DNA from 4 places in the Vibrio glycogenivorans genome. Region 1 is predicted to be linked to each of the others. Evidence: predicted binding sites of a transcription regulator. Region 1 holds the regulator's gene; each other region holds the start of a gene.
The links. Region 1 encodes PurR, which represses purine synthesis genes. Its sites were predicted from a motif close to TNANGNAAACGTTTNCNTNA; they were not measured.
Positions count from the first base shown of each region.

Region 1 (4,945 bases):
AGGAAGGCGCTAAAGAGGTTATGCTCCAAGGTGGTGGCTCACTATTGACCGCTGTGCTTGTGTACTTGGCGATGACCAACAGCTATGTCCAGCACCTAACGTTTAACTTTATCGGTCTGCAGTTTGTTGTACTTGGCGGAATCTTGCTCCTTGGTACTTACACTGGCTATCGTCTAACTGAGCTGCGTCGCTTCAAACCGCTAACGGAGGACTAAACGATGTTTTCACGTTTAACCTCACCCGGTAAACTGCGCGCCAAAGGGATCATGGGCATGAACCAACGTAACCACAGTTACATTGGCCGCTATAACGATCGCTCTAAATACCCTTTGGTGGATGATAAGCTTAAGACCAAGATCATTGCTGAAGCTGCTGGGTGTACCGTGCCAAAACTGATTGGCACCATCTCTACCCAGGCGGATGTAAAGCGAATCCACAACATGGTCAAGGAGTGGCCGGGCTTTGTGATCAAACCTGCTCAAGGTAGTGGTGGTAAGGGCATCCTAGTGGTTATTTCTCACCAGGATGGCGTCTACACCAAGCCCTCTGGCTCTACCATCAATGAAGAGGATGTTGAGCGCCATATCAGTAACACGCTTGCTGGCCTGTTCTCGCTCGGTGGTAAAAACGACGTGGCCGTGGTGGAGAACTTGATTAAGTTCGATGACTGCTTTGATGGCTACAGCGTTGAGGGTGTGCCTGATGTACGGATCATCGTGTTCAAAGGTTACCCTGTCATGGCCATGATGCGCTGTTCAACCACCGCTTCAGATGGCAAAGCAAACTTGCACCAAGGCGCCGTCGGGATAGGCATTGATATCGCCACAGGGCGCGCTGTCCGCGCAGTACAGTTTGACCAACCGGTTGAGCACCACCCAGACACTGGTCAAGAGCTCAGTCAACTGCAAGTCCCACACTGGGAGCGTCTGCTTGAACTTGCTGCGAGTGCCTGGGAGATGACTGGGCTTGGTTATATGGGCACTGATATGGTTCTGGATAAAGAAGAAGGACCAATGGTACTGGAGCTCAATGCTCGCCCGGGATTAGCAATACAGATTGCCAACGGCAGTGGATTGTTGCCGCGATTGCAGCATATTGAGAATCTTGAGCTCCCCGCGGAATACCCGAAACCCAAAGAGCGGGTCGCCTACGCTGCTAAGCAGTTTGGTGTCTTCAACAAGTAAGTCAGTAAACAGCAAAAATGCCGCCCTCTCATCGGGCGGCATTTTTATTTATACTAACAATCGATTACGTCAGGCCTCTTAGAAATGCTGGTCTATTACTCTCATTATTGCTCCATGCCACTATTTAGAAATTAGTTATACTTATCAACATAGTGAACGAGATGTGGGGTTGATCGTGATTGAAGAAGTGAAAGCGTTTAATGATAAGCGAGCGGAGATCTACTGGTGGCTCTCAAGCCTGTTCAGTCGAGAGTTGGACGACAAAGATCTTGCCCAGTATCAAAGCCCAGAAATTCGCGCATTTCTAAGTGGCTTGGGAGAGAACCTACAGTTAAAGCAACCCGTGGCGAACTTTATTGATACACTCAATCGCCTACAAGACCGAGAAGACGCTAAATTGGAACTCGCTGCAGATTTTTGTGACTTGTTCCTTAAATCTGATAAAGAAGGGGCGCTACCTTATGCCTCGGTATATCTAGATCCTGAACATATGCTCAATGGTCAGCCCGCTCTTGAGATGAAGCAAATCCTCGCTGAGCACAACATCCAAGTTTCCCACGGCCTAAACGAGCCCCCAGATCATCTCGGTGTTGAGCTCGATTTTCTTGGCAATCTTATCATTCGCTCGAACGAACTTGAGCAAGAGCGCCACCTCGAGCAGGCTTTTGCCGAGCAGGAGCAGTTTATCCGCCAGCATCTGCTCACTTGGGTACCCCAATTTCGTACTTTATGCAAAAAACGTGACGAGTTTGGGTTCTATGCCGCAGTGAGTGAGTTACTGGTCGCCTTTCTCGAGCTGGACTGCCTATATTTATTGGGTGAGGAAAGTTAGTCCAGCTGGCGATTAAGTTTGCACCGTAAACGATAGCAGTCTAAAATGTTCGGATATTTTTAGCCGCTTTCGTGAAAGCGGTTTTTTTATTTACCCCTTAGCGAATACCGCATTTCCCTCACCATGATACGTTCGAACGCTTGAGATCTGTGCGGTAACCATAAGTACAATTAAGGAACACACCAATGGCCACTATTAAAGATGTCGCACGTCTTGCAGGTGTCTCTACCACAACGGTATCGCACGTTATCAATAAGACTCGATTCGTTGCTGAAGCTACCCAAGAAAAAGTAAACCAAGCAGTTAAGGAGCTTAACTATGCTCCTAGTGCGGTAGCGCGTAGTTTGAAGTGTAACTCAACCCGCACCATCGGCATGCTCGTCACTCAGTCCACTAACCTATTTTTCTCTGAGGTCATCGATGGTGTTGAGAGCTATTGTTACCGTCAGGGCTACACGCTAATTTTGTGCAACACGGGTGGCATCTACGAGAAACAGCGCGACTATATTCGCATGCTGGCTGAGAAACGTGTCGATGGTATCCTGGTGATGTGCTCTGATCTGACTGAAGAGCTCAACGAGATGCTCGACAGCCACCCTAACATTCCAAAAGTGATCATGGACTGGGGCCCTGAGACCTCACAAGCTGACAAAATCATCGATAACTCAGAAGAAGGCGGTTACCTCGCAACCAAATTCCTTATCGACAAGGGCCATCAAAAGATTGCTTGCCTTAGCGGCCACTTTGAAAAGGCGGCGTGTATGGAGCGTATTAGCGGCTTCCGTCGCGCGATGGATGAGGCGAACCTCAATGTGGTTGAGGATTGGATCCTTGAGGGCAATTTTGAGTGTGATACTGCCGTCCTTGCTGCGGACAAGATCGCTGCAATGGATGAAAAGCCGACCGCGGTATTCTGTTTTAATGACACCATGGCACTCGGCCTTATGAGTCGCTTGCAAGAAAACGGTATTCGTATTCCCGAAGATATGTCGGTGATCGGTTATGACAATATCGAGCTGGCCGAGTACTTCTCTCCGCCACTGACCACCGTACACCAACCAAAACGACGCGTGGGTAAGAATGCCTTCGAGATCCTCCTCGAGCGAATCAAAAACAAGGAACATGATAAGCGAGTTTTTGAGATGCACCCTGAAATCGTGGAACGTCTAACTGTTAAAGATATCAGTCATTTAGGTTAATTTGTGTACCAAAGTTAGATATTCCTGCATTTAGTGTGCAATTGACAGAAGTTGGCTAGTCTTTTTTGGAATCGGCGTCACATTATGGTTGTTGGATATGTGATACCTATCCAGCTTTTTATTATGATTTTGTCTATGCCACGCACAGGGCAAACCATCTGAAAGGGTGGGACGCAAAGCCTCCGGCCTTACCCTTCAATTACTTGAGTGAAAACTCTCGTAGTTGAAGAAAGGTAGCGGGGTTGCCGATGGTGAAAGGACACTGCATTTAGCTGTTATTAGTAGGTGTAGGGTCGGTTTCGCTAAATTCTCGGGCCTGAATTTAGGTGGCTGTTGTTTCATTACCGAGATTTACAAAACCATGGATAGACCAATTTTAAAAGACTCAATGCGCTTGTTTGAGCAGTTAGGCAGCGTAAAGTCACGTTCAATGTTTGGCGGATTTGGCGTTTTTGTCGATGACGCAATGTTTGCACTTATCGTGCGCAATCGTTTGCACATTCGCAAATGTAGTCAACTTGATGCAGAAATTACCGCCAAGGGCCTTGAACCTTATGTTTATGAGAAGAAAGGCTTTCCTGTTGTTACCAAGTATTTTCAACTCGCCGAAGATTGCCTAGAAAATCCCCAGCGTCTACTTGAGATGGCAACCGTGGCACTCGATGCCGCGAAAAAGGACAAAATTAAGCAAGAAACCGCCAAGCCGCAGCGTCTTAAAGATTTACCTAATCTGCGCCTTGCAACGGAAAGAATGCTGAAAAAAGCGGGGATCGGCAGTGTTTCTGAGCTCGAACAAGCAGGCTCTGTTAACGCTTATCGCGCGATTCAGGAAACCCACACCGTACCAGTTAACCTTGAACTGCTCTACTCTCTAGAGGGAGCACTTAGAGGCACGCACTGGTCAGTGATCCCACAGCAACAACGTGATGCCCTAGCTAACCAGCTTTGCTAAACCTTTAGAAAACTAGCTATTCATTACTTAGATTCAAGCCAGCGACTCGCTGGCTTTTTTGATCTGTGGGTATATCTAACTTCAAATTATGGATAACTTTCATTAGCTTGAATGCTAACAGAGCAGTTTCTACTTACCCACCAGCTCCCACTTCGCGACCGAACTCACAATAATTATTTATAGCAATTCAATTGTGAAAAAAAACAAATATACCTCGATGAATTAATGGTATTTTGTTAACCAAAGCATCACTAAGGTTAACCATTACTTACTTGTCGTAGGAACCAATTAATGAAGAAGTTACAAAAATCAATTGCCCTTGTTGGGATGGGAGCCGCGTGTGTCTCTGCTCAAGAGATTGACCTCTCGTTTCAAGATCACACATTGCCAATCGAAAAACGTGCTGAAATCCTTGTGTCACAGATGACATTGGAAGAAAAAGTCAGCCAACTGCTCAATGACGCACCGGCCATTCCTCGCCTTGAGGTTCCGTCTTACAACTGGTGGAATGAAGCCCTGCATGGCGTGGCGCGTAATGGTAAAGCCACGATCTTCCCTCAAGCTATTGGTCTTGCCGCTACCTTTGATGCCGAACTGGCCAAAGAGGTTGCCAGCGCTATTTCTACTGAGGCAAGAGCCAAGTTTTCTATCTCTCAATCCATGGGTAACCACAGCCAGTACGCGGGGCTGACTTTCTGGACACCAAACGTCAACATCTTCCGTGACCCACGCTGGGGACGAGGACAAGAAACTTACGGTGAAGACCCATTCTTGACCT
Region 1 covers NZ_JBPVIS010000004.1:179,657-184,601, forward strand. The annotation lists gene ACSTTG_RS11535 (inactive transglutaminase family protein) at 1-215, shown strand, start outside; gene ACSTTG_RS11540 (alpha-L-glutamate ligase-like protein) at 219-1,184, shown strand; gene torD (molecular chaperone TorD) at 1,363-2,016, shown strand; gene purR (HTH-type transcriptional repressor PurR) at 2,202-3,215, shown strand; cyclic di-GMP riboswitch class I at 3,354-3,465, shown strand; gene ACSTTG_RS11555 (TfoX/Sxy family DNA transformation protein) at 3,577-4,167, shown strand; gene ACSTTG_RS11560 (glycoside hydrolase family 3 C-terminal domain-containing protein) at 4,459-4,945, shown strand, end outside.

Region 2 (4,945 bases), on a different contig from region 1:
AGATTCGTACAAGCGTTACCTGATGAACTACTACCGTAAGTCTCTCGATATCATGGGTACACCAATCCGTATCCAGTTCCAGAGCAGCGATAACCCGTTTGAGGGTAAATCGAGCAAGATGACGCTGTCTCAAGAGCGTAAGCGCAAAAAGCTTATGAGCATGATGAAAGGCCGCAAGAAGTAATCCAGTCGATTGATTTTAAAAGCGCCATAGACCGAGGTCTATGGCGCTTTTTGCATTTAACCTAAGGAGTAAAGATGCAAGTATCTCCAACCCAAGTACAGTTCTGTCATGGTATTTGGTCACTGACGAGCAAGGTGCTACTGGTTAAGCACCAAGCTGACAAAACCTTTGTTATCACCGAGCAAACTCCCTTTCATCCTGTGAGTCATATCTGGCCGGATCATCCCGCGGATAAGGGTCACCTTGTGCTAGGAAGTGAGTCACACCAAGTCGTCGATTGTCTCGTTGGCGCAGTGGATCTCGCCACTGGTGAGCTGTTTGTTGATCGCGCGATCCCAGTAAAGCGTGACCAGTTTGGCTGGGCGTTTGTTGTCGTACACGTGCTTGAGGGAGAAGTCGCGCTAAGCATAGATACTGACGTATCGCTGAATGTGGATCAAAGCTATCAGCTTGCCTTAAGTCGTGGACACAGTGCAGGTCACTTGGCATACCTTGCTCTTAACAAGATCCTGGTTGAGGGCGGTTATTGGCGTAAGCAGGCTGATCGCCTCGATCCGCATGGGCATTACGATTTTAATAGCTACGCACAAGAAACCAGCTTTGTTAATGAGGATCGTTGTGTTGACCAGTATCGCTTAGGTAAGACCCTACGCAAACGTGGCCTAAATAGCGCCGATATGCTGGCCAACCTTGATCAGATAGCCCTACAGGTGAATCAACAGCTGGTGGATTGGCTTGCCACGGGTGCAGATGTGGTAATGGAGTGCCAAGGCGAGGCACTGACGCATTCACGTTACTGGCACTGTGATCTTGGTGAGCGAGCACCTGCCGTGATCCCATGTGGTGGAACCCACGTGAAATCGCTAAAAGAGTATGCGACGATTAGCGTAGAACTGCGTCAAATTGATGCGCAGAACATTGAAATGCACACCAATGTAACTAGTGCAGATTCAGAATAAGATCTTTTTATTAAATGTGGTTATTCTTGCATTTATATTCAATTACCAGTGTTTTCAACTGTCTGTAATTGAAATGCAGGATATGTAACTTATGCTTTCGGTGTGTGGTTATATAAATGTTCTTTTTGCCGCAGATCGCTGATCACATTGGAAAACGCCGATGATCGTATAAAGATCATTGGCAAAAGCTTGGATCAGATCGTTCAATTTATAACAAACTTATTTAGTGAGAGTCGTAATGAGCAGCAATAATTGTCCAAACTGTCATCAAGAGCTGGACTGGGATGGTGGCTATGTGTGTAATCAGTGCGAAGTGCGCTTTAAAAAGATCGCCTTCTGCCCAGACTGCGAAGCCCAACTAGAGAAGCTCCAAGCCTGCGGCGCCGCCAGCTATTTCTGCAACAGCTGTAACGAGCTAAAGTCTAAATCGCGAATCAGGATCGAATTCGTACAAGATTAAAAAAGGAGCGAGGTGCGGGGACGCTGCGCTACGGGGAGCGAGGGGTCTTTGGTGCTGTGATATCTCCGATAAGATTAAAGGATTCCCTGCGTGGCAGAAAATCCTCGCACCTCGTAGGGCGAAGCCCGTCCCCGAACCTCGCACCTGCTTTTAGCGTGCAATAGAAGTAACGTCACCATCAGCCAAGCGCGTCACCAACACATCGCCCGATTTAACTTGCTCAGCCTGTGTAACGACCTGTCCAGATTCTAGTTGGGTGATCGAGTAGCCGCGCTTGAGTGTGGCCAGGGGGCTGACCGCATCGAGTTTTTCAGCCGCGAGTGCGACTTGGTGTTGGGAGGTCAGAAGTTGACGCTTTATGGCGTCTACCAAGCGATGCTGGGTGCGACTAAGTTGATGTTGCTGCTGATTAATGGTGTTAACTGGCGAGGCAGACAGGATTTTCTGCTGCTGACGTTCAACACCACTGCGTTGCTTAGTCATATACAGCGCCATAGCATGCTGCATGCGGCGCTCGAGCTCATCGAGTTGTTGCGACTGGCGTTCAAGTTGATAGCTTGGGTGCTGCTTCTCGAGTCGGTGCAGCAGTTGGGCTCGGCGCTGCTTTTGCTCTTGGAAATACAAGCGTGCGGCATTGAACAGACGATTGACGCGTGTCTGTACACCTTGGCGTTTATGGCTGTTATCGCGACTGACTAACTCGGCCGCGGCTGATGGGGTAGGTGCGCGCATATCGGCAACAAAGTCGGCGATAGTTACATCAATTTCGTGCCCAACAGCACTAATGATCGGGATCTGGCTCGCCGCAATCGTGCGGGCGACGATCTCTTCATTAAAGCACCACAGATCCTCAAGTGAGCCACCCCCACGCCCGACGATCAGTACGTCACACTCATTACGCTCATTGGCGGTGCCAATGGCTTGAGCGATCTTAATCGCGGCATCACCTCCTTGAACCATGGTGGGGTAAATCACCACTGGAAGGGTCGGGTCACGCCTTTTGAGTACATCAAGGATATCAAACAGCGCGGCACCGGTTTGCGAGGTGATGATCCCAACCCGTTTAGGGTGCTCAGGAAGAGGCCGCTTATTGGTCTGGGCGAACAAACCCTCGCCTGCAAGGCGCATTTTGAGCTCTTCGAACTGCTGCTGCAGTCGGCCATCACCTTCAGGCTGCATACTCTCAATAATCAGTTGATAGTCGCCGCGTGGTTCATACAGCGATAGGCGCGCTTTGACTAATACCTGCTGCCCAGACTGTGGCTTAAAGCTGACGCGGCGATTATTACCACGAAACATGGCGCACTTAACCTGAGCGCGAGCATCTTTGAGCGTGAAGTACCAGTGACCTGATACCGGGGCAGAAAAGTTGGAGATCTCACCGAGCAGCCAAACAATACCCATCTCATTTTCGAGAAGGAGGCGCACTTCGGCATTGAGCCGTGAAACAGTGAAGATATTGGGATTAGTCGCAGCAGACACAGCGATTCTCAGGACGTGAGTATGGAAGTTAGCGGCAATATAATACATAGCAAGGGGTAAAATGCAAATAAAAAATAGAAAAATGTGTAGCCAACCGTTTGCGTTGACCGTATAATCCCTCCGCAATATCTAATCCAAACGCAGCTAACTGCACTCATTATGCGAAACGATGAGTTTGGGTTTCTCTATTTTTACCTATCCTAATTGTGAGATATTGCAAATGCTAAGAATTGCCAAAGAAGCGCTGACATTCGACGACGTACTACTGGTGCCAGCACACTCCACCGTTCTCCCAAATACAGCTGATCTTCGCACTCAGCTGACGAAGAATATTACTCTAAACATCCCAATGATCTCTGCGTCGATGGACACCGTGACCGAAGCCCGTCTGGCTATCGCTCTGGCGCAGGAAGGCGGCATTGGCTTTATCCATAAGAACATGTCTATTGAGCAGCAAGCTGCTGAAGTTCGCACGGTTAAGAAATTTGAAGCTGGTGTAGTAACAGACCCTGTAACAGTAAACCCACATGCAACGATTGCCGATGTTGTGGCTCTGACGGAGAAGCACGGCTTTGCTGGTTTCCCGGTTGTTACTGAAAACAATGAACTAGTGGGTATCATCACTGGTCGTGACGTACGCTTTGTAACTGACCTGTCTAAATCTGTTGAGTCAGTAATGACGGCAAAAGAGAACCTAGCTTCAGTTAAAGAAGGTGCAACTCGTGAAGAAGTGCAAGAGAAGATGCACGAAGCACGCGTTGAGAAAGTACTTGTTGTGAACGAAGAGTTCCAACTAACCGGTATGATCACGGCAAAAGATTTCCACAAAGCAGAGCGTAAGCCAAACGCATGTAAAGACGCACAAGGTCGCTTGCGTGTTGGTGCTGCGGTTGGCGCAGGCGCTGGTAACGAAGAGCGCGTTGCAGCTCTTGTTGAAGCGGGCATCGATGTTCTTCTAATCGACTCTTCACACGGCCACTCTGAGGGTGTTCTAAACCGTATCCGCGAAACTCGCGCAGCGTACCCAGATCTTGATATCATCGGCGGTAACGTAGCGACTGGCGCAGGTGCTCAGGCACTGATCGACGCAGGCGTTAGCGCAGTGAAAGTGGGTATCGGCCCAGGTTCAATCTGTACCACTCGTATCGTAACGGGTGTCGGTGTTCCTCAGGTGACAGCGATTGCTGACGCGGTTGAAGTAGCGAACAAGCAAGGCATCCCAGTGATTGCTGACGGTGGTATCCGCTTCTCTGGTGATATCTGTAAAGCGATCGTTGCTGGTGCATCGTGTGTGATGGTGGGCTCAATGTTCGCGGGTACTGAAGAAGCACCGGGTGAGGTCATCCTTTACAACGGTCGTTCATACAAAGCTTACCGCGGTATGGGCTCACTTGGCGCAATGTCTCAAGGCTCTTCAGACCGTTACTTCCAGACTGATAACGCGGCAGACAAATTGGTACCAGAAGGTATCGAGGGTCGTATCGCGTACAAAGGTCGCCTAAAAGAGATCGTTCACCAGCAAATGGGTGGTCTGCGTTCAAGCATGGGTCTAACCGGCTCTGCCACTATCGAAGATATGCGTACTAAAGCTGAATTCGTGCGCATCTCGGGTGCAGGCATGGCGGAATCGCACGTGCATGACGTTCAAATCACTAAGGAAGCGCCAAACTACCGTCGCGGTTAATTTCTTCGCAGAAATGAGGGGCTCTGAATAAAGAGTCCCGCGACGAAAACGTTTGCTTTTTTCCTTGAAGCATTTAAGCGGGGCGAGTAAACTCGCCTCGTTTTCTTAACCCAGCTTAAAAAGACTGCCCAATATGACGAAAAATATTCATGACCAGCGTATCCTTATCCTAGACT
Region 2 covers NZ_JBPVIS010000009.1:226,388-231,332, reverse strand. The annotation lists gene der (ribosome biogenesis GTPase Der) at 1-184, shown strand, start outside; gene ACSTTG_RS17975 (alanyl-tRNA editing protein) at 259-1,143, shown strand; gene ACSTTG_RS17970 (zinc ribbon domain-containing protein) at 1,382-1,603, shown strand; gene xseA (exodeoxyribonuclease VII large subunit) at 1,754-3,133, opposite strand; gene guaB (IMP dehydrogenase) at 3,306-4,769, shown strand; gene guaA (glutamine-hydrolyzing GMP synthase) at 4,903-4,945, shown strand, end outside.
Region 2: guaB (IMP dehydrogenase) is a predicted target of PurR. The motif match lies at 3,172-3,191, and genes of this name have one in related genera.

Region 3 (4,945 bases), on a different contig from region 1:
GTGCGGAACTTGTTTGAGATTGCCGAATTACAGGAGGGCATCCTCAGTGAGCAGCAACGTAATGAGTTGGCAGATAAAATCACTGCGCTCCAGTCGATAACTCAGGATATCCTTGCCACTCAGTCGCAAGCGATTTTAATGAAGACACAGATTGATAAAGACGTGATAGGTTTTCACTATGGCTTATCATCTATCGGGCCTGAGATGAATCGTATAAGCCTATCTTTAGCCTCAGACAATCCGCTAGTTTCAGATGCTGCCAGCCGGTTTATTGCCAACGCAAGCTCTATGGAAAGCACCTTCCTGACCCTGATGATGCAAGATGAGCTGGAGAGTGCCCAGAATGAGTATCGTGAGATGCGCAACCGAATTGCTGGTATCTCTCTGGCGTATGATGATTTTGCCCAGTGGCGCCCAGAGATTAAAGAGTTCGCCAGCATGACCACTTCATACGATATGATGCAACAGGGCTTTGAGTCAGGTGGCGTACTCAGTAAAATTCTTGATCGTCTTGAGCTAATGGAAGGTCGTGATGAAGAGCTAGCTCAAGCCGCTATCCTTGCTAACCAGACCACCCAGCTCTTGATTGATATCTCTGAGACGGCGGAGCGCTTGATTGACTCTGGTCAGCAGGTCGTCAACTCCACCATTCAGCGCAATATCCTAATCTTGATCGCCTCTTCGCTTGCGCTGGTCGTGATTGTAATGACGTTGTTTTTCATCCTTCGTCGCTGGACTAACCGTTCATTGACAACGATTACCAAGCAGCTCAATAAGTTAACTGAACATGACCTGAGCACCCAAATCGCTGTTGAGGGACCAACGGAGATGCGTGACATTGCAAATAAATTGAATCAAGTTGTCAGTACTACCCAATCCTCGATTGAGATGGTGACGCGCAATTGTGAAAGTCTCTATCAAACAGCCGAGATCAGCCACGGTGCGGCTGAGCAGACGCGTGGGAGCCTGTCAGCGCAGAGCAGCGCGCTTGAGAGTATGGTCACCACAGTCACAGAGCTTGAGGCCTCAATCAGAGAGATTGCCACCATGACCACGGAGTCGTTTAATAACGCCCGTGAGGCCGAAGAGTTTGCCGTGGTGGGTCTTACAGCGATGGACGACAACCGAACTCGTTTGCATCAGCTTGAGCAGACCCTGAGCCGCAATGAACACTCAATGAATCAGCTAGACTCCAAGGTTGGGCAGATCAGCGAGATGGTCGATATGATCAGTGGTATTGCTGATAATACTAACTTGCTGGCGCTTAATGCCGCGATTGAGGCGGCACGCGCTGGTGAGATGGGGCGGGGCTTTGCAGTTGTTGCAGACGAGGTGCGTAAGCTCGCAAGTGACACCACGGCGCAAACGGGCAATATCCGCCTGATGATGTCAGAGCTCATGGAGGCGGCCCACAGCTCTCGCGCTTCTGTGGCTGAATCACGCGAGGAGATGAATTTTGCCCTTGAGTCGAGCCAGCGAGTGAAGAGTTCCTTTGAGGACATTGAAGCCTCGATTAACCAAATTCGCCTGCGGGTTGAGCATGTGTCGGCCGCCACGGAAGAGCAGCAGCGCGCGACGGCTGATGTCAGTCGCTCAATCGTTCATGTCAATGATCAAAGCGACAACTCCACGCTACAACTGGCGTCGCTGGTGGAGAGTGCCGAGCAAGTCGCGGAGATTGCTGGTCATCAGCAAGCTATGCTGCACAAATACGAGCTGTAATCGGCTCTCAATTGGGATGAAGGAAAAAACGAGCAGTCATTGCTCGTTTTTTTTTCTTATCAGTCACTAGTGGACTGTTCACAGTCTTGCCCATCAATACAGCACTCATCGCGCAAAAAACCGATCACCGCATCAAGGCGCTGATACTCCGCTAGGCAATAGAGGGTTCTGCCCTCGCGTCGCTGGGTTAGAAGACCGGCAGAGCTAAGGGTAGAAATATGGTGTGACAGGGTGGAGCCAGGAATAGCGAGTTTTTGCTGCAGCCCACCAACTGAAACACCCTGATGACCTGCGCGCACTACCAGCTTATAGATGCTCAAGCGTGTCGGATGGCCGAGCTCTTTGAGCGCCTTTGCTACGGATTCTAACTCCATTGTCTTGCCTAACTATTAAAATTCGATACTTGTCGAATTATAACCAATATTTCGCCAACACGTCGCCGTTAATTGTCACTAGATATGATGTTGTTAGGTGGAGTTTGCCGATATCTTCATTCACTGACGCTTGACTCAAGCCTCTAGTCGACAGGCTTGAGCTAGCATATAGCGGGTTTATGAGTAGCTTACCGTATAGCGAGTTGGCTTGTGATTCATCGCCAAAACCACGTTAAGCATCACTGCGCCAAGCACTGAAAGCAGGATAACCGAAGGCGCGACAAACCAACTTGAGGCAATCAAAATCGTTGTGTCAATCGCCATTTGAGTTTTACCAACGGAGATACCGAAACGGTCTTGAACGTAGAGACAGAAGACATTGAATCCACCTAGGCTTGAACGGTGACGAAACAGAATAAGCATGCCCAGCCCCATCAGCAGGCCACCTGCGATGGCACAGTAGACTTGATTAATTTGGTCAATGGCGATCACAAGGTGCAAATGGTCAGCGAAAATCGAGACGAGGCCGCCAGAGATCGCGCTATTGATTGCAAAGCGACGGCCAAAACGCTGCCAGGCCATCAGGTAAAAAGGTACGTTACAGCTAAAGTACAGCACACCAAAAGACAGCGGCATCAATTGAGAAAGCAACAGCGCCAAACCGGTTGTGCCTCCGGTGAGCAATTGAGCATTTTGTAGGAAGAAGACTCCTTGGGCGACCAAAAACGTCCCAGTAACCATTGCAATCCAATCTTCTTTGTTTGTGTGCTTTTCCATTGTTGACTCAGCAAACCTGTGTTTTATGAATATTTTGAGCGCGAATGGTAGTGAAATACGCTAGATAAACCTAGCAAACAGAACAAATTGTTGAACCGAGATGTATGGCTGGCTGTACAAAGTGTAAACCTGTATTGTTGACGGCAATCAAATGCGGTTTGCAACCTGCCAAGTGGTGAGAAAGTTACAAATCATCGTCGATTTTATAAGTGCAAATCCGTACTATAGAGCCAGAGCCTAACAGCAGTAACAAGTGACCAAGTTTTGGTCTGAGATTGGACCAGATAAACCGAGCCATATTTGGTGCAGTTTAGCCTTTATGATCCAGATCAAGTTATGTAATATGGGCGCCAACTTGATGACGAAAACGTTTGCGTAAGGTCGTTAAGCAGTTTTTTTGCAACTTTCAGTTTAAATCTGAGTCAGGAGATACAGATGTTAAAGCGTGATATGAATATCGCAGATTACGATGCGGAGCTATTCGCAGCTATCCAGGAAGAAACTCTTCGTCAAGAAGAGCACATCGAGCTAATCGCTTCTGAGAACTACACCAGCCCACGTGTAATGGAAGCACAAGGTTCTCAGCTAACTAACAAATACGCTGAAGGTTACCCAGGCAAGCGCTACTACGGCGGTTGTGAGTACGTGGATAAAGCGGAAGCTCTAGCGATTGATCGTGCCTGTCAGCTATTTGGCTGTGAGTACGCCAACGTTCAGCCACACTCTGGCTCTCAAGCCAACAGCGCAGTGTACATGGCGCTACTGAATCCAGGTGATACTGTACTGGGTATGAGCCTAGCGCACGGTGGCCACCTAACTCACGGCTCACCAGTTAACTTCTCGGGCAAGCACTACAACGTTATCCCTTACGGTATCGACGAAGCGGGTCAAATCAACTACGATGAGATGGAGCAATTGGCGCTAGAGCACAAGCCAAAAATGATCATCGGTGGCTTTTCTGCTTACTCACAGATCGTTGACTGGGCGCGCATGCGTGAGATTGCCGACAAAGTTGACGCTTACCTGTTCGTAGATATGGCGCACGTTGCGGGCCTAATTGCCGCGGGTGAATACCCAACGCCAGTACCACACGCCCACGTTGTCACCACGACCACGCACAAAACGCTAGCCGGTCCTCGTGGTGGTCTGATCCTGTCAAATGCAGGCGAAGACATGTACAAAAAACTTAACTCTGCTGTTTTCCCTGGCGGCCAGGGTGGTCCATTGATGCACGTTATCGCGGGTAAAGCGGTTGCATTTAAAGAAGCGATGGAGCCAGAGTTCAAAGCTTACCAAGCTCGCGTGGTGAAAAATGCCAAGGCAATGGTGGCGCAGTTCCAAGAGCGTGGCTACAAGATTGTCTCTAACGGCACTGAAAACCACCTGTTCTTGGTTGACCTGATCGACAAAGACATCACAGGTAAAGAAGCTGACGCAGCGCTGGGTGCAGCGAACATCACGGTGAACAAGAACTCTGTACCAAACGACCCACGCAGCCCGTTTGTAACTTCTGGTATCCGTATTGGCTCTCCTGCGATTACCCGTCGTGGCTTTACTGAAGCGGATGCGACAGAGCTTGCGAACTGGATGTGTGACGTGCTTGATGACGTTAACAACCAAGACGTGATTGAAACCACCAAAGCAAAAGTGCTTGAGATCTGTAAGCGTCTGCCTGTTTACGCTTAATCAATCAAGGTGCTGAACAAGACAAAAAGGAGCTCTCTGAGCTCCTTTTTCTATTTGGGAATACTCAACAGAGTGCCTGATTTGCAGCGAAAAGAGTAATAGATCCGGCTCTCACTAAACTGCCCCAATCCCTCACCATGGCAATAATCGATATTGATATCACGCATCGTCTCTAAGGTGTCTTCATTGTTGAGGGCAAACTTGGAGCTATCTGAGCAAATAATACGTACCCGGCCGTCATCGCTGACCGAGTAGAGGTCCACCTCGGTGTTGCATAGCTCAAACGAGGCTTCTCGATAGTTATCTTGTTTGGTGTTGGTGGTGCATCCTTGACTCAAAAGTGCAAAGGCGCAGGCCGCGAAGTAGAGCTTATATCCCGTCATCTC
Region 3 covers NZ_JBPVIS010000009.1:69,068-74,012, reverse strand. The annotation lists gene ACSTTG_RS17275 (methyl-accepting chemotaxis protein) at 1-1,722, shown strand, start outside; gene ACSTTG_RS17270 (ArsR/SmtB family transcription factor) at 1,782-2,096, opposite strand; gene ACSTTG_RS17265 (YitT family protein) at 2,274-2,873, opposite strand; gene glyA (serine hydroxymethyltransferase) at 3,309-4,559, shown strand; gene ACSTTG_RS17255 (hypothetical protein) at 4,610-4,942, opposite strand.
Region 3: glyA (serine hydroxymethyltransferase) is a predicted target of PurR. The motif match lies at 3,233-3,252, and genes of this name have one in related genera.

Region 4 (4,945 bases), on a different contig from region 1:
GGCGGCAAAGTAGCGATCCGCGCTCTGCTCCCCGTCAAGGTCAGCGGCTTGTTTTTGATAGCGTGCACCAAGTTTGGTCCACTCATAGGCCCAGTTACCCGAGCGATAACCCATCACGGTATCCAACCAATCATCGTTGGTGCGTGAGTGGGTTGAACTGGCGATCCTTGCCAACACTTCCTCTAAGTCAACCGGGTCAACCCCCTGCCAAATCCACTGCATGCGGCGCAAGCTGCGATACCAGCTCGCCTGCTCAGACTCATGACGCTCATCAAGCCACTGCTGATCATTAGGCAGGTAGTTAGTCAGGCCTGATGTCTCTTTGGCTTGCTTATGCTGGGTAAACAGCTTCTCAGAAAGGTTGTTGGTTGAGGATTTTTGTTCTTCACCCGCGCTAGCAGGTTGCTGAGGATCTTTGGACATAATGGAGAGAATACTCATCTAAATACTAGCAACCATAGTACATTCTCCTCAAAAAAAAAGCTCCGCTGGACGCAGAGCTTTTTGTTTCAAACTATCAATGTAAGATTACTTGTGCTTACGGTTGATTGGCTCGATGTACTGGATAGTCATATCCCAAGGCTGCTCAATCCACGTGTCTTGTGGAATGTCAACAATGTACTCATCAACCAGCTCAGCACCTGCAGGCTTAGCGCATACCGTAATGAGTTTCGCTTTCGGGTACATCTCGCGGATCTTGCGCGCGGTGTCACCACTGTCGACCAAATCATCAACGATTAGGAAACCTTCACCGTCGTGCTCAGGCGCTTTTAGTACGCTCATGTCACGCTGATGGTCGTGATCGTAGCTTGAGATACACACTGTATCTACGTAACGAATGCCCAGCTCACGCGCTAGGATCGCAGCCGGAACTAGACCACCGCGGCTTACGCCGATAATGCCTTTCCACTGCTCAGCTGGCATCTGCTTTTCAGCCAGTTGACGACAGTAGTTCTGCATGTTGTCCCAAGTGATGATGAATTTATTACTCATTATTCAAACCTAATATTTACTGTGGTGTTAACCAACGATGTATTTCACAACGAAGATTGCCGACATAACCCATACGCTGATTGACACATCGCGGCCTTTGCCACTCATGGTCTTGATCACAGCGTACGAAATAAAGCCTAGCGTAATACCTTCCGCAATGGAAAAAGTTAGTGGCATTAGCAAGCAAGTCACCACAACGGGTGCTGCTTCAGTCAGGTCGCGCCAATCAACGCTCACAAGACCTGACATCATAAGAATCGCAACGTAGAACAGTGCGCCTGCAGTTGCGTAAGCTGGGATCATACCAGCCAATGGCGAGAAGAATAGTGCAAGCAGGAACAACACACCCACAACCACAGCCGTCAGACCAGTACGGCCGCCCGCAGCCACACCAGACGCACTCTCGATGTAAGAGGTGGTGCTTGAGGTACCCAGTACCGCACCGATAGACGTTGCAGTAGAGTCAGCCAATAGTGCGCGGTTTAGGCGTGGGATCTTGCCATCTTTGTCCATTAGGTTAGCTTTTTGTGTCACGCCAACCAGGGTGCCCGCCGTATCGAACAGGTCAACGAACAAGAACGCAAACACAACCGAGATCATACCCACTTCAAACACAGCAGAGAAATCAAGCTGCATGAAGGTCGGTGCGATGCTTGGTGGCGTGGACATAATGCCGCCCCACGAAACGTCACCAACGATAATACCCAGTAGCGTCACCGCTAGGATGGCGATCATTACCGCACCTTTAAAGCCGCGATGCACCAATGCAATCGTCAAGAAGAAGCCAAATGCAGCCAGCGCCGATTGAACTGAGGTGATATCACCCAATTGAACTAGAGTCGCTGGGTTATCAACCACAATACCGGCATTTTTTAGCGCGATAAACGCCAAAAATAGACCGATACCGGCAGAGATACCCGTGCGCAGCGACAGTGGGATCGAGTTGATGATCCACTCACGCACCTTAAACACACTAAGAAGGATAAATAGGATACCCGAGACAAACACCGCAGCCAGAGCAACCTGCCAGGTGTAGCCCATACCTAGGACAACCGCATAGGTAAAGAAGGCGTTCAGCCCCATACCCGGCGCTTGCGCGATTGGGTAGTTAGCAATAAAGCCCATGATGAAACAGCCAATCGCCGCAGCCAAACAGGTCGCCACGAAGACTGCACCACGGTCCATGCCCGCGTCAGCCAGGATTGCTGGGTTAACAAAAATGATGTACGCCATGGTCAAGAAGGTCGTGATACCTGCAATAACCTCGGTGCGCACATTGGTGCCATTTTCACTGAGTTTAAATAGCTTTTCGAGCATTTTATTTATCCTTTATCGGAAAAGTAAACGGTTGCGTAAACGATTGTGCGAATTATAAAGTCATCAAATTGCAAATTCCACCGCCAAAACAATTTTAAGTAAAGAAAACTTAATATTTATCAATAAAACATTTGCGCACAAAAGTCATAAAGACAAATAATTACCATTAAATTCATCTATTTATTTTAATAATTCGATAAACAAGCAATGCGCAAAAAACATACCATTGGAAAATATCCAAACCTCTAGCACGCAAATGCAAAGGATTACATTGATAAAAATACCAACTTAAGAGCAGAAGCGAGAGTCGAGAGGCGAGAAGCGAGGTTGTTATCAGCGCGCTGTGAGTTTCTCGTCTCTCGCAGCGCCGCGATCTCGCTTCCCGTCTGCCCTAAAGGGAAGGAGCAAGATATTTGAATTCACCGGTAGAAATTCAAAACTGGTTGGGTAGGTACAATTGGTGGAATGCGCGCGCAGGCCCCCCTCGCCTCTCGCAGCAACGCGATCTCGCCTCTCGACTCTCCCCCAAAGGGGGATAAAAAAAACGCCACTCGTAAAAAAACGAGTGGCGGTAGAATCTTTCAACCTAAACGTAGGTTGTAATAAATTTCTAAAAAAATCGGGGGTGAACAAGATGTTCGAGTAACAAGCTTAGAATCCAAAGCTTGTTGGGTATGCAAAGTTAGCGGAATAAACGCCCTTGTTGTTCCAAAACATTGCAAAAGATAAACCTTTCATCGCTATCACCTATAAATCAATCGTTTAAAGCAACTGATTTCTTGGTTCCTTGGAGGCGATAAATCGGGCTCGTCCTGTGAGCATTTTTCGCTGCCTAAGCAACGGGATCAAATATATCATTTTGAAAATTTATTACAATCAAAACTCAGCGCAAAAGTGTAAATTTGCTTAATAAGTCGCCATAATTTTGTTTTATGTAAGTAAATTACACAAAGTGACACTTTTCAGCCTGCCCAATGCTCTGGCAGTGCATGCGAGAGTTGGACAGCTACAGCTAGAGTGATATGCTAACCCCAAAGTAAAGCTCAGTGTATTCAACCATTAATTCAGCTCATAGCTGTCCATATGGCTCGTGGCTGCCAAATCAACGTACCGCTGTGAATAAAAACCAAGGTTGCTAACACTCCCCTATCCAGTCTTTTAAGGAGCACACCGTGACAGACTTCCTCACTCAGATTCAAACCCAGACCAATAACCCGATTTGGCCTTTCTTTGCGACTATCTGCTCGATCCCTCACCCGTCTAAGCACGAAGAGGCGCTAGCCCAGCACATTGTTGAGTGGGCAACGGGTAAAGGCCTTGAGGTCAAACGCGACCAAACCGGCAATGTATTCATTAAAAAGCCCGCGACACCGGGCATGGAAGATCGTAAAGGCGTGGTTCTGCAAGCGCACATCGATATGGTGCCGCAGAAAAATGAAGACACTCAGCACAACTTCGAGACCGACCCTATTCGCCCGTACATCGATGGTGAATGGCTAACCGCTGATGGCACCACACTGGGTGCTGATAACGGTATCGGTATGGCATCCTGCCTAGCAGTGCTTGACGCGGATAATATTGCTCATGGTCCAATTGAGGTACTACTGACTATCGACGAAGAAGCTGGCATGACCGGTGCTTTCGGCCTTGAGTCAGGTTGGCTTGAGGGCGATATCCTGCTCAACACCGACTCCGAGCAAGAGGGTGAGGTGTACATGGGCTGCGCTGGCGGTATCGACGGTGCGATGACTTTTGATATTCAACGTGAAGCGCTACCTGCTGGCTTTGTAACGCGTCAGCTAACACTAAAAGGCCTGAAGGGCGGCCACTCTGGCTGTGATATCCACACCGGTCGCGGCAATGCCAACAAGCTGATCGCACGCTTTCTTGCTGCGCACGCTGGTGAGCTAGACCTGCGCCTGATTGAGTTCCGTGGCGGCAGCCTGCGCAACGCGATTCCACGCGAAGCCTTTATCACTGTTGCGCTGCCTGCTGAAAACCAAGCGCCATTGGCTGAGCGCTTTGATGCTTACACCGCGCTGCTATCGCAAGAGCTTGGCCGCGTTGAAACCGACATCGTCAGCTTCAATGAAACGCTAGAAACCACGCAACAAGTCCTGTCTGTTGCTGACCAAGCCCGCTTCGTTGCCGCGCTAAACGCCTGTCCAAATGGCGTGGTTCGTATGAGCGACGAGATTGAGGGTGTGGTTGAGACGTCACTCAACGTTGGTGTGATCACTACCGAAGGTGACAAGATCACCGTCTTGTGCCTGATCCGCTCATTGATTGACTCAGGTCGCGAGCAGGTTGAGGGGACACTTAACTCAGTGGCAGAGCTGGCAGGCGCGACGATGACCTTCGGCGGCGCCTACCCTGGCTGGAAGCCAGACGCAGACTCACAGATCATGGCCATCTTCCGTGACATGTACCAAGACATCTACGGCAACAAACCAAATATCATGGTCATCCACGCCGGTCTTGAGTGCGGCCTGTTTAAGAAGCCTTACCCAGAGATGGACATGGTCTCTTTCGGCCCAACCATCAAGTTCCCACACTCACCAGATGAAAAGGTCAAGATCGACACCGTCGACCTATTCTGGCAACAAATGGTCGCCCTCCTAGCCGCCATCCCAGC
Region 4 covers NZ_JBPVIS010000001.1:604,727-609,671, forward strand. The annotation lists gene frsA (esterase FrsA) at 1-423, opposite strand, end outside; gene gpt (xanthine phosphoribosyltransferase) at 529-993, opposite strand; gene ACSTTG_RS02835 (NCS2 family permease) at 1,021-2,310, opposite strand; gene vcdP (small protein VcdP) at 2,962-3,048, opposite strand; gene ACSTTG_RS02840 (aminoacyl-histidine dipeptidase) at 3,483-4,945, shown strand, end outside.
Region 4: ACSTTG_RS02835 (NCS2 family permease) is a predicted target of PurR. The motif match lies at 2,330-2,349, and genes of this name have one in related genera.